DNA from 3 places in the Streptomyces sp. NPDC017943 genome. Region 2 is predicted to be linked to each of the others. Evidence: riboswitches for the same ligand, from Rfam matches in the RefSeq annotation. Region 2 holds a riboswitch; each other region holds the start of a gene.
The links. Region 2 has a riboswitch for cyclic di-AMP ahead of ACH4C6_RS26670 (transglycosylase family protein). Riboswitches for the same ligand answer to the same signal wherever they lie in the genome.

Region 1 (4,426 bases), on a different contig from region 2:
CCTGCTGACCTGGCTGGTGATCTGGACCCGGCAGCGGGAGCTGCGGACCGTGCGCGAGGAGTTGCCCGCGTACGCGGTGGCCGGCTGGCTGGACCCGGCGGAGCCGTACGCGCTGGGCTCGATGCGGGCCCGGCGGATCGCCCGCGCCCACGCCCGGCGCCACGCGGGCAGGGGCGCGGCGCGCGAGGTGGCCCGGTACGAGGCGTACGCGACGTCCCTCGCGTTCCTCCGGCACCGGGCCCGCCGCGGCCGGGCCGGCGCCGGGTTCACCGTCCGCGAGCAGGAACTGCTCGGCGAGCTGTGGCGGCGCCGGGAGGCGGCCCGCCCGGCCCTGGTCCACGCGGCCCGGGTGACCTCCCCGCCACCCCCGGCAATGGCGCCGCCCTGGCCGGTGCACGGGGTGTACGGCGCATACGGCGCAAACAGCGCGCACGGCGCGTACGGCCGGCCCCACCGGCCGGCTCCCCACCCGGCGTACAACCCCTACCGCTCCTGAGCCGCCACGGAGCCGCTCCTGAGCCGCTCCAAACCGCCGCTCAGCCACCACTCAGCCACCACTCAGCCACCACTCAGCCGCACTCAGCCGCCGCTGAGCCGCCGCTCCCCCTCGCTCCGTCAGGCGGAGGCCTCGTCGAGCCGGGCGGTCTCCGCCTCCGTCAGGGTCAGCCGCGCCACCCCCACCAGCGCCGGCAGCTGCTCCACCGTCCGCGCGGAGGCGATCGGCGCGACGACGGTCGGCCGGGCGGCGAGCCACGCCAGGGCGACCGTCGCCACCGGCACCTCGTGCGCCGCGGCGATCTCGTCGAGCGCGTCGAGCACCCGGCGCCCGCGCTCCGTCTCCAGGTGCCTGGCCGCGCCCCCGGCCCGCGCGCTCTCGACGTTCGTGCCGGGCCGGTACTTGCCCGTGAGGAAGCCCGACGCGAGGGCGTAGTACGGCACGGCCGCGAGGCCGCTGCGCTCGGCGAGGTCCTGGAGCCCGCCCTCGTAGGTGTCGCGGGAGACCAGGTTGTAGTGGGGCTGGAGGGCGACGTAGCGGGCCAGTCCCTCGCGGTCGGAGAACTCCAGGGACTCCCGCAGCCGCTCCGCGGAGATGTTGGAGGCGGCGATGTGCCGCACCTTGCCGGCCTTCACGAGCGCGTCGAGGGCGCCGATGATCTCCTCGACGGGCACCTCGGGCCGGTCGTAGTGGGTGTAGTACAGGTCGATGTGGTCGGTGCCCAGCCGGCGCAGGGAGGCGTCGGCGGCGGCCTTGATGGTGGCGGCGGACAGCCCCTGGAAGTCGGGGTGCTGGCTCACCTTGGTGGCGACGACGACCTCGGAGCGGTTCCCGCGCGCCCGGAGCCACCGGCCGAGGATGGTCTCGGACTCACCGCCCCGGTTGCCGTCGACCCACGCCGAGTAGACGTCGGCGGTGTCGACGAAGTTGCCGCCGGCCGCGGTGTAGGCGTCGAGGACGGCGAAGGACCGGTCCTCGTCGGCGGTCCAGCCGAAGACGTTGCCGCCGAGGGCGAGCGGGAAGACCTCGAGGTCGGAGGAGCCGAGCTTGCGCAGAGTCGTCGTAGCAGTCATACCCGGCGTCAACGACCGTGCGGAACGACACATTCCGGGAGCCGCGCAAAACCCGGGCAAACGAACCCGGGCAAACACCCCGGTCACCGAAAACCGAAAACCGGCAGCCCTGACGCCGGGGGGTCGTCGTCAGGGCTGCCGGTGCTTCGACGGGCGCGGTGCGTCTACGGGGTGAGTCCCTTGCCCCGCAGCCACGCCATGGGGTCGATGCCGCTCGCGGAGCCGCCGGAGTGGACTTCGAGGTGGAGGTGGGCGCCGGTGACGTTGCCGGTGGCGCCGACGCGGCCGATGACGTCGCCCGTGCCGACCTTCTGGCCGACGCTGACGCCGATCGACGACTGGTGCGCGTACCAGATCTCGGTGCCGTCATCGAGGGTGAGGACGGTCTTGTAGCCGTAGGAGCCGTTCCAGCCCGCCTCGGTGATGGTGCCGCTGTGGACCGCCTTGATCGGCGTGCCCGTGGGGGCGGCGAAGTCGAGGCCGGTGTGGTAGCCGGAGGACCAGTAGGCGCCGGCCTGGCCGAAGGTGGAGGTGAGGGTGTACGAGGAGGTCGGCAGCGTGTACTGCTTCGCGAGGGCGGCGAGCCGCTCGGCCTCGGCCTTCTTCTCGGCCGCCTCCTCCGCCTTCTTCTTCGCCTCGGCGGCCTTGGCCTTGGCCTCCTTCTCGGCCTTGGCGACGGCTTCCTGGGCCGCCTTCTCGGCGGCGGCCGCGGCGTCCTGGGCGGCCTTGGTGTCGATCTGGTCCTGCTGGTGCTCGACCTGGGCCATGATCCGGGCGCGCAGGGCCTCACCGGCGCCGTCGGTGCCCGGCTCGGCCTCGGCGGTCGTGGTGCCCAGGCTGCTGAGCGGGGTGGCGGAACCTTCGGGGGTGTCGTCGTCCGAGAGGAGGGAACCCACCGAGGGAAGGTCCGGGACGGAGATCGACACCGGCGGCTTGCCGGTCTGGGCGCTGGCCATGCCGCCCGCGCCGACGGCGGCTATGACGCCGACACCGAGGACGGTGGAGCTGCGGGCGAGTCCTCCGCCGCGCTGCTTGGAGACGCGGTGCCGGCCACGGACGGGGCGGATGGACTCCGCGGTGGGGTTCCACTCCTGGAACGGGCCCTCGTCGGTGCGCTGACGGCCGAAGCCGAAGGTCTCGGGGTCGCGCTGGTCCGCCGCGAACGGGGCAGCGGGGGCAGGCCGGTTGGACGCCACGTGGGCGTGCTCCTTTCCTTCCTTCTCGCCTACCGGGTTAGCTGACGGGTTCGGAGCAGGAAGGTCTCCTACGCGCGTATACCTGCCGTGCTGCCACGGCGGCATCCGCCCGATTCACCCCAAGTGGTGGTTCCCCGGTTCCCTCGCGGGATTCGGCGCGTGCGCACGGAGCCGCCTTCTGTGACGGCTGGGACGACCGCGCTGCGTTATCGAACGTTAATGGATGGCGCGGTGCGTATTCCAGCGCTTCCGCTTGATCATTAACCTTTTTCGCGCGGACCAACCTGCCATGACCGGGGTGAATCGGGCGAGTTGACCGCCTCCCGGGCTCCGCAAGGGACTTGACGGTGTGTCAGTTGTTATGCGCTGCGAGGCGGTTCACTCACCGTGTGTGACGGCCGGTCGACGGCTGGAGGGAAACGGCCCGGAAGGCTGGAGAGAGAAGGCCCATATGGCCGGAGGGACAACGCACCGAGGGCCGGAACCCTTTCGGATTCCGGCCCTCGGCCTTCAGTAGCGGGGACAGGATTTGAACCTGCGACCTCTGGGTTATGAGCCCAGCGAGCTACCGAGCTGCTCCACCCCGCGTCGTTGTGTTCACCAGTGTACGCCATCCGCGGGACGTCTCGCGCACACCCCGTATCGGCGCCGCGCTCAGGTCACCAGATGCCGGTTCGGCGCCTTGGCCCGCTCCTCGTGCTCGGGCAGGACGACGACCTGCGCTCCCCCGGCGGCCAGGACTCCGCTGCCGTCGGCCCCGGCCACGAAGGTGTCCGGCTCGCGCCAGGCCGTGACGACCCGCCGCACGCCCGCGTCGAGGATCAGCCGGGCGCAGGGTGCCGGGCGCGAGGCGCGGCGGGCGCAGGGTTCGAGGCTGCTGTAGACGGTCGCCCCGGCCAGCCTGGGGTCGGCCGGGTCGAGCTTGGCCAGGGCCGCCTCCTCGGCGTGCACGACCGGGTCGCCGCCCTCGCGTGAGTGGCCGCGGGCCAGTTCGGTGCCGTCGGCCGCGACCACCACCGCCCCGACGCTGAACGCGGTCCCGGAGGGCGGGCAGAGCTCCGCCAGCTCGCAGGCGGCGGCCAGCCAGTGGTGGTCGGCGGCGACCGGGAGCGGCCCGGTGCCGGGGGCGGTCGGTTCGTAGCGCATCAGGACGACGTCCTCGATCCGGCGGGTGTCGAGCAGCCGCAGCCGACCGGGCGGGTAGCCGCCGGGTCCGAAGAGGCGGGGCGCGGCGGGGTCGCCCACGAAGAGCGGGGCGAGGACCAGCTGGATCTCGTCGGCGAGCTCCTGGGTGAGCAGCTGGGTGTGGATCAGGCCGCCGCCCTCGACCATCAGCCGCCGCACGCCCCGCACGTCGTGCAGGTGGGTGAGGAGCCGGCGCCAGTCGAGGCTCGCGCCCAGGGGGACGACGTCGGTGGCGAGGCCGAGGGCGCGGGCGCGCCGCGCGCCCTCGTCGGTGGTGTAGAGGACCTTCTCGCCGCCGGTGTGCCAGAAGTTGGCGTCCGGGTCGAGGTCGCCGGTGCCGCTGACGGTGACCTTGAGGGGGTACTCGGGCCGGCCCGCGGCGGCACGGGCGGCGCGGCGCTGCGGGGAGTTGACCAGGAGGCGGGGGTTGTCGGCCCGGATCGTGCCCGCGCCGACCAGAATCGCGTCGACGGACG
Region 2 (4,426 bases):
GATCCCGGGGGAGCGCAAGGCGGAGCTGATGACGCACCTGCTGAACATCGACCCGCCGGACCACACCCGGCTGCGGCGGCTGGTGTCCAAGGCGTTCACGCCCCGCCGGGTCGCCGAGTTCGCCCCCCGGGTGCAGGAGCTGACCGACGGGCTCATCGACCGGTTCGCGCGGACGGGGTCGGCGGACCTCATCCACGAGTTCGCCTTCCCGCTGCCCATCTACGCCATCTGCGACCTGCTCGGCGTCCCCCGCGAGGACCAGGACGACTTCCGCGACTGGGCGGGCATGATGATCCGTCACCAGGGCGGGCCCCGCGGCGGCGTCGCCCGCTCGGTGAAGAAGATGCGCGGCTACCTCGCCGAGCTGATCCACCGCAAGCGCCAGGCGCTGCCCGACGAACCGGCCCCCGGCGAGGACCTCATCTCCGGGCTCATCCGCGCCTCCGACCACGGTGAGCACCTCACCGAGAACGAGGCGGCGGCCATGGCGTTCATCCTGCTGTTCGCCGGGTTCGAGACGACCGTCAACCTCATCGGCAACGGCACCTACGCCCTGCTCACCCACCCCGGGCAGCGGGCCCGCCTGCAGGCGTCCCTCGCCGCCGGGGAGCAGGACCTGCTGGCCACCGGCGTGGAGGAACTGCTGCGCTACGACGGCCCCGTCGAGCTCGCGACCTGGCGCTTCGCCACGCAGCCGCTGACGGTCGGCGGGCAGCGCATCGAGGCCGGCGACCCGGTCCTGGTGGTGCTGGCGGCCGCGGACCGGGACCCGGAGCGGTTCGCCGAGCCGGACACGCTGGACCTGTCCCGCCGGGACAACCAGCACCTCGGGTACGGCCACGGCATCCACTACTGCCTCGGCGCCCCACTCGCCCGGCTGGAGGGCCAGACCGCCCTCGCCACGCTGCTGACGCGCCTGCCCGACCTCCGGCTCGCGGCCGACCCGGACGAGCTGCGCTGGCGCGGCGGGCTCATCATGCGAGGGCTGCGGACCCTCCCGGTGGAGTTCACTCCGGTGTGACGGCCGCCATGACCAGCGAGCGCTCCCGCCAAACATGACACGCCGTCATGTCTGTGATCTTCACGTGATCTGCGCGGCATGAACTTGTGACAAGTGATCGTCTGCCTATACGTTCACCCATCAACGCGGCCCGGAGACGGCGCCGCGCGGGTCACTGCTGTCTTGCGAAAGGTCTCCGTATGCTCTCCGGGAACGGTCGTCACCGTCGCCCCCGCCAGGCTCCGGCTCTCCTCGTCGCGGCCGGAGTGACCGGCTCCGCCATCGCGATCCCGCTCCTCGGGGCCTCCGGTGCCAGCGCTGCCGACGGCGCCACCTGGGACCGGATCGCGGACTGCGAGACCGGCGGGGCCTGGAGCCAGAACAGCGGCAACGGCTACTACGGCGGCCTCGCGCTCTCCCAGGAGGACTGGGAGAGCCACGGCGGTCTCGACTACGCCGCGAGCGCCGATCTGGCCAGCCGTTCGCAGCAGATAGCCGTGGCCGAGAGAATCCTCGCCGAACAGGGGGTCGGCGCCTGGCACACCTGTGGGCTCCTCTCCGGCCTCGAGAAGGGTTCGTCGGGTTCGGGCGATGCGTCCGGCTCGTCCGGCGATTCCGCTCCGACGGACTCGCCCGGACTGCTCGACTCGCTCGGATCCTCCGGGTCCTCCGCCTCGCCCTCCCCGTCCGCGTCGTCCCCGTCGTCTTCCCCGTCCGGCTCGGCGTCACCTGACGCTTCGTCGGCATCTCGGGGCGAATCGGATGATTCCGGCACATCGCGCGCCTCTCGCAGTGCCGATCGGGGGTCGGACGGCTCGCGGTCGGCCACGCCCGAGAGTGAGGCATCCGGCAAGTCCCGCCCGAGCGACGGCTCCTCGGCCGCGGCGGACACCGGCTCCCCCAGTGCCGACGAGAGCACCGAGTCCGCGGACGGCACTGCGAACGCGTCCTCGGGGCGCCACGCCTCGCGCGGCGAGGAGGGTTCCGACGAGAAGTCGGAGGGCGCCTACATCGTCGGCGTCGGGGACAGCGCCTGGTCCATCGCCGACTCCCTCCGGATCGACGGGGGATGGGACGAGCTGTACGCCGGGGGCGAGAAGGCCGCCGACAGCGACCCGGAGCCCGTTCTGCCCGGTCAGACGCTTACCGCAGAGGACGAAACGGACGGGAAGTAGCCGTTCGGGCAGTGCGGGAACGGCGGCGGAAGTCGCCCCGAATCGACGCGAGTTCACGCCATGTTTCGCGGCCTATGTCCCGTATAAACGTGGTGAGAGATAGGTCTCAGAAGCCTTGATCGTCTTTGAAATTCCGGCGATCGCCTGTCTACGGTCGTGACCGCTCGCCACCGCGAGCCCCGGCGGCCGCAACGCCGAATCCTGCCAGCGGCCGTACGGGAACAGTCGTCGCGTCAAGCGCCGTAGGCAGGAGCGGGGGACCCAAGGTAGGTGCCCGACCGGCTCGTTGAGCCGGAAGGGCTAGGGGTGGAGCCGCGTCCCGTGAGGGACGTGGCCGGGCAACTCAACCGGCCCGAACCCGACAGCTCACCTCGCAGGCGTCGGTGAGGGGATCCATCCATGCTGTTTTCCGGCAAGGGCAAGCACCGTCGTCCGTCCAAGGCCACTCGCGCCATCGCCGTCGCCGGTGTCGCCTCCGCCGCCGTCGCCGCTCCGCTGATGGCGGCCGGCAACGCCTCCGCCGCCACCGCCTCCGAGTGGGACGCCGTCGCCCAGTGCGAGTCCGGCGGCAACTGGTCCATCAACACCGGCAACGGCTACTACGGCGGTCTGCAGTTCTCCGCCTCCACGTGGGCCGGTTACGGCGGCACGCAGTACGCCTCCACCGCCGACAAGGCCTCGAAGGCGCAGCAGATCGAGATCGCCGAGAAGGTCCTCGCCAGCCAGGGCAAGGGTGCCTGGCCGGTCTGCGGCAAGGGCCTGTCGAGCGCCGGTTACACCGGCGGCGGTTCCACCGACTCCGGCAGCTCCGCCGGCTCCTCGCAGCAGAACCAGCAGAGCCAGCAGAGCCAGCAGAGCACCGAGTCCCGCGAGGCCGAGCAGCAGCCGGCCTCCCGTTCCGACGAGCGCCCGGCCGCCAAGAAGACCGTCACCACCCCGACCGGCAAGAAGGTCAAGAAGGGCGATGGCGAGTACAAGGTCGTCAAGGGCGACACCCTCAGCTCGATCGCGGCCGAGGAGAAGGTCAAGGGCGGCTGGGAGAAGCTGTTCCGGCTGAACAAGGACATCGTCGAGGACGCCAACCTCATCTACCCGGGCCAGCAGCTGCACCTGAAGTAAGCAGCAGCTCCCCCCGCCGCAGGGCGGTCCGCACCGCACACCCGCGGTCCGGCCGCCCGGCGGCCCCGCCCCCGCGGGAGGCCCTCGCCCTGACAGGCGGCCCCCCGCCGCACGGGCGGGACCCCCGTCCCCACGGGCTCCCCGCCCCGGTGCGCGTTCCCCCGTACGCACCGGGGCGGGGTCATGTCCGCCCGGGCTCCCGGGGCCGAGTTTCGGCCCGTTGCGGCGAACCGCCTTTGTTCCGTTCGGAAACAATTTACTCTCGGTTCTGTCCATGGGGTGGGCGACCCGGTGGCCGATCGCCCCGGGCCGGTTAGGCTCATGTCGCGAGCCACCGGGCCCGCACCCCGCCGGGTCCACGCGACCCGCGTCACCGCGTCACATAAGAAGGAGATGCTCGTGCCGTCCATCGACGTCGTCGTAGCCCGGGAAATCCTGGACTCCCGAGGCAACCCCACGGTCGAGGTCGAGGTCGGCCTCGACGACGGCAGCACCGGCCGTGCCGCCGTCCCGTCCGGCGCCTCCACGGGCGCCTTCGAGGCCATCGAGCTCCGCGACGGCGACTCGAACCGCTACCTCGGCAAGGGTGTGGAGAAGGCCGTCCTCGCGGTCATCGAGCAGATCGGCCCCGAGCTGGTCGGTTACGACGCCACCGAGCAGCGCCTGATCGACCAGGCGATGTTCGACCTGGACGCCACCGACAACAAGGGCTCGCTCGGCGCCAACGCCATCCTCGGCGTCTCCCTCGCCGTCGCCCATGCCGCCTCCGAGGCCAGCGACCTGCCGCTGTTCCGCTACCTGGGCGGCCCGAACGCGCACCTGCTGCCGGTGCCGATGATGAACATCCTGAACGGCGGCTCGCACGCCGACTCCAACGTGGACATCCAGGAGTTCATGATCGCGCCGATCGGCGCGGAGTCCTTCTCCGAGGCCCTGCGCTGGGGCGCCGAGGTCTACCACACGCTGAAGAAGGTCCTGAAGGGCAAGGGCCTGGCCACCGGCCTCGGCGACGAGGGCGGCTTCGCCCCGAACCTCGGCTCCAACCGCGAGGCCCTCGACCTCATCCTCGAGGCCATCAAGGAAGCCGGCTACACCCCCGGCGAGCAGATCGCCCTCGCGCTCGACGTGGCCG
Region 3 (4,426 bases), on a different contig from region 2:
CCGTGATCGGGTGCTATAGGGCGCATATATGCACCACGGGCCGGTGTCTGGTGGCCGGGCCGGGCCGATGCCGGGCGGCCGGGCCGGAGCCGGATCGCCGGGCTCGGGAGGCCGGGCCGGTGTCGGGCGGCCGGATGGGCCCTGGCTAGGCTCCGGCCTCATGGACGTCCTCATCCACCTCTTCGTCGGCCTGCACATCATCGGCATCGCCTCGCTCCTGGGCGGCTTCCTCACCCAGATGAAGGCGATGGGCGAGGGTACGGCCCGCTTCACGCCCGCGATGCTGCACGGCGCACTGACCATGCTGATCACCGGCGTCGCCCTGGTCGGCCTCAATCAGGCCGACGACCAGTCCGTGAACAACATCAAGATCGGCGTGAAGCTGGCGCTCCTGGTCGTGATCCTCGGCCTGGTCTACGTGAAGCGCGACGAGGAGCGGGTGGACAAGGGCCTGTTCGGTCTGGTCGGACTGCTCACCACGGCCAACGTCTTCATCGCCGTGCTCTGGACCTGACCCGGGAGGCCCGGGCGCCGGCCCGGGCCGAGGCGGCCGCCCAGACGGTGCAGGCGAGCCACGCGGCCACGGCCGCCCACAGCAGCGCCTGGCCGGCGACGTCCAGCCAGGCGACGTCGAGCGCCGTGGCGACCTCCAGGGTGGCCGTCGCCGTCACGGCCCAGCAGAACACGGTCGCCCAGCGCCGCGCGTCGTAGTGGTGCCGCGGCCAGAACAGCTCGGCGACCAGCAGGGCGACGCAGGCGACCGCGGCGAGCACGAGCAGGGTGACGGCGGTGTTGCGCAGGGCGTCGCCGTCGTCCTCGTTCCACAGGTACAGGCGGGAGCTGTCGGCGGACAGCAGTTGCGCCCCGGCCAGCGCCGAGACCGCCAGCGCGCCTTCCGCGAACCAGTGGTCGCCGCGCCCCTCCTCCACCTGCCGTGGCTGGAAGCGGAACAGGGCGAAGCCGTACAGCGCGAGCCCCAGCCACAGCAGCACCAGGGCCGCGTGGGCCGGCCAGGCCAGCGACTCGGCCGCCGCCAGGGCCGCCGCCAGCACGGCGAGGCACTGAGTGGCCACACACCGCAGGAACACCGTTCCCCGCCGGCCCCCGACCTCCACGGCCAGCAGCACCGCCCAGACCAGCGCGGACAGGGCCAGCAGCGCCCAGCCCACGGACCGCAGACCCGCGGCGGTGAAGCCGGTGCCGAGGAGGGCGGCGGCCGCCGCGGTGGTGAACACCGCCGGCACCTCCGCCCGCCACGCGCCGCGCGCCCGCTGCAGCAGGCTCACGGCCGACACCAGCCACGCCCCGCAGGCCAGGGCCAGCACGACGCGGGAGAGGGCGGCGTGACCCGCGGAGTCGAGACCGACCGACACGGTGCCGGTCGCCAGCGCATACGTCGCCCACCAGGTGGCAAACGGGGAGGGACCGGACATAGCGCCGATGCTAGAGAGCAACGCGCGCCGGAGGTGAGGGGCACGCGCGCGTGCCCCTCAAAAACGTCCGTGTCCGCTCAGGCGGGCCGCACCACGCTGTGGATCGCCGACTCGCCGTCGTAGTAGACCGACTCCTCGCGCACGTACGTGCCCGGCTTCGGCGCGTGGATCATCATGCCGTTGCCGATGTACAGCCCGACGTGCGTGACGTCGTCGTAGAAGAAGACCAGGTCGCCCGGCCGGGCCTGGGACACCGGGACGGTGGTGCCGGCGTCGACCTGGTCGTAGGTCGTGCGCGGGAGGGTGACGCCGGCGGCCTTCCAGGCGGCCTGGGTGAGGCCGGAGCAGTCGTAGGAACCGGGACCGACGGCACCCCAGACGTACGGCTTGCCGATCTGGGCGCGCGCGAACGCCAGGGCCTTGTCCGCCTTGGTGGCGTACGAGGAGTCCACCAGGGCCGGCGTGGAGGGCGAGCCGGAGTCCTGCGACGGCGAGCCGCTCTCCTGCCGGGGGGCCTCCTCGCGCTGGGCCTGCTCCTGCGCGGCCTGCTGCCGGGCCAGCTCGGCGGCCCGGCGGGCGGCTTCCCGCTGCTTCTCCTGCTCGATGGCCGCGAGCCGCGCCTTCTCCTCGGCGGTCAGCCGCGACATCAGCGCGCGGGCGTCGGCCAGCTTGCGCTGCACGGTCGCCTTGGCCGCCTTCAGGTCGCCCTGGGCGTCGGTGAGCTTCTCCAGGCTCTCGGTGGCCTCCCGGCGCTTCGTCATCGTCTCGGACTGCTGGGTGACGAAGTCGTCGACCGCTTCCTTCTGGCGGCCGGTCATCCGGTCCATCAGCTGGGTCTGGTCGAAGTAGTCCTGCGGGGTGTCCGCGAGCAGGAACGTCGCCGTCTCCGGGGCGGCCGCCCCCGTGCGGTACTGGGCGGAGGCGTAGGAGCCGAGCTTCTCGCGCGCCTCGTTGAGCTTCCCGGCGCGCTGCGCCACGTCGTCGAGGAGGGTGTCGACGCGCTTGCGCTGCTTGGCGGTCTTCTCCTTGGCCCCGTTGTACTTCTCGGTCGCCGACTCGGCCTGGCGGTACAGGTCGTCGACCTTCTTCTCGACTTCTTCGAGGCTGGGCTTGTCGTCGGCCTCGGGGGCGGCGTTGGCCGACTGGGACAGCAGGGCCACGGAGGTGAGGGCCGCCGTTGCCAGGGCGGGGGTCCGTATGCCTGCCACGCGCGAACCGGTGGGACGCGACTTGCGGTGCGACGCCAAGGGAGGCGACTCCTTCCATCGTCCGCCTACCGGGTTAGCTGTCGGGTTCGGGCGGGTGGTTCGGAAGGGTTGCCCTACGGCCTTCTCCGGATCAGGAGGCGGGCCGATTCACCCCGGGGTTCTCGGTTGGGTCCCCGGCTCCGGCTGCCGCTGCGGCACACCGGACTCGGCGGAGGCCGCGCGGCCCGGCGACGTTCGCCGGAAACGGTCGTGCGGCCTGGTCGCACGGTAGCCAACTCGTGTGGTCCCTGTGAAGGTTGATGGGTGATATGCCCGATACATTTTCGTGACCTTTCCCGGGAGCGTTGCTCGGAGTGAACGATCCGGGTGGCTCGGTCCTGGTTTGCCCGGGATCGTTGCGGACATAGCGGAACGTGATCATGCGGCACTGGAGGGTGACATCGCGCCACGGATCCGGCCGCCCCGCCGGTGCCCGGGGCGATGTCTCCGGGGTGGCGGCGGACTGTCAGTGGGGCGCCCTAGACTCGGAGAGCGATGAGCAGCCTCTTTGACGACAACTTCCTGGCGAGCCTCCAGGCCCAGCGGGGCCCCGCGGACGAGCCCCCGCCGCCCCCCGAGGACGATCACGCTCCGGAGCCGCTTCCGGACGATCTGTTCGGCGGGAAGTTCGACGTGCCGCCGGACCGCGACACCCATTACCGGGACGGCGCCCCCCGCCCGGTGATCGACGCCGCCGCGCTGCTGGAAGGGCTCAACGACAACCAGCGGGCCGCCGTCGTCCACTCCGGCTCCCCGCTGCTCATCGTCGCCGGCGCCGGCTCCGGCAAGACCCGCGTGCTCACCCACCGCATCGCCCACCTGCTGGCCGAGCGGCACGTGCACCCGGGGCAGATCCTCGCGATCACCTTCACCAACAAGGCCGCCGGCGAGATGAAGGAGCGCGTCGAGCAGCTCGTCGGCCCGCGCGCCAACGCCATGTGGGTCATGACCTTCCACAGCGCGTGCGTGCGCATCCTGCGCCGGGAGAGCAAGAAGCTCGGCTTCACCTCCTCCTTCTCGATCTACGACGCCGCCGACTCCAAGCGCCTGATGGCCCTGGTCTGCCGCGACCTGGACCTCGACCCCAAGCGCTTCCCGCCCAAGTCCTTCAGCGCCAAGATCAGCAACCTGAAGAACGAGCTGATCGACGAGGAGGACTTCGCCGCCCAGGCCACCGACGGCTTCGAGAAGACCCTCGCCCAGGCCTACGCCATGTACCAGTCGCGGCTGCGCGAGGCGAACGCCCTCGACTTCGACGACCTGATCATGACGACGGTCAACCTGCTGCGCGCCTTCCCGGACGTCGCCGAGCACTACCGCCGCCGCTTCCGCCACGTCCTGGTCGACGAGTACCAGGACACCAACCACGCCCAGTACGCCCTCGTGCGCGAGCTGGTCGGCACCTCCGAGCACCCGGTCGACGTACCACCCGAGGCCGAGGTGCCGCCCGCCGAGCTGTGCGTGGTGGGCGACGCCGACCAGTCGATCTACGCCTTCCGCGGCGCGACGATCCGCAACATCCTCCAGTTCGAGGAGGACTACCCGGACGCGACGACGATCCTGCTCGAGCAGAACTACCGCTCCACGCAGACCATCCTGTCCGCGGCCAACGCCGTCATCGAGCGCAACGAGTCCCGCCGCCCCAAGAACCTGTGGACCAACGCGGGCACCGGTGCGCGGATCACCGGCTACGTCGCCGACACCGAGCACGACGAGGCGCAGTTCGTCGCCGACGAGATAGACCGC

Region 1: linked by a shared signal. The riboswitch ahead of ACH4C6_RS16970 (M23 family metallopeptidase) and the one ahead of ACH4C6_RS26670 (transglycosylase family protein) in region 2 are both predicted to bind cyclic di-AMP.
Region 3: linked by a shared signal. The riboswitch ahead of ACH4C6_RS04280 (NlpC/P60 family protein) and the one ahead of ACH4C6_RS26670 (transglycosylase family protein) in region 2 are both predicted to bind cyclic di-AMP.

What each region holds. Positions count from the first base shown of each region.
Region 1 covers NZ_JBIRHH010000004.1:729,685-734,110, reverse strand. The annotation lists gene ACH4C6_RS16980 (PrsW family intramembrane metalloprotease) at 1-496, shown strand, start outside; gene ACH4C6_RS16975 (aldo/keto reductase) at 616-1,569, opposite strand; gene ACH4C6_RS16970 (M23 family metallopeptidase) at 1,734-2,765, opposite strand; cyclic di-AMP (ydaO/yuaA leader) riboswitch at 2,777-2,933, opposite strand; tRNA gene ACH4C6_RS16965 (tRNA-Met) at 3,280-3,353, opposite strand; gene ACH4C6_RS16960 (dihydrofolate reductase family protein) at 3,420-4,426, opposite strand, start outside.
Region 2 covers NZ_JBIRHH010000008.1:378,843-383,268, forward strand. The annotation lists gene ACH4C6_RS26660 (cytochrome P450) at 1-1,021, shown strand, start outside; gene ACH4C6_RS26665 (transglycosylase family protein) at 1,201-2,175, shown strand; cyclic di-AMP (ydaO/yuaA leader) riboswitch at 2,404-2,570, shown strand; gene ACH4C6_RS26670 (transglycosylase family protein) at 2,575-3,294, shown strand; gene eno (phosphopyruvate hydratase) at 3,694-4,426, shown strand, end outside.
Region 3 covers NZ_JBIRHH010000001.1:969,858-974,283, reverse strand. The annotation lists gene ACH4C6_RS04290 (hypothetical protein) at 161-514, shown strand; gene ACH4C6_RS04285 (hypothetical protein) at 492-1,433, opposite strand; gene ACH4C6_RS04280 (NlpC/P60 family protein) at 1,511-2,680, opposite strand; cyclic di-AMP (ydaO/yuaA leader) riboswitch at 2,688-2,862, opposite strand; gene pcrA (DNA helicase PcrA) at 3,176-4,426, shown strand, end outside.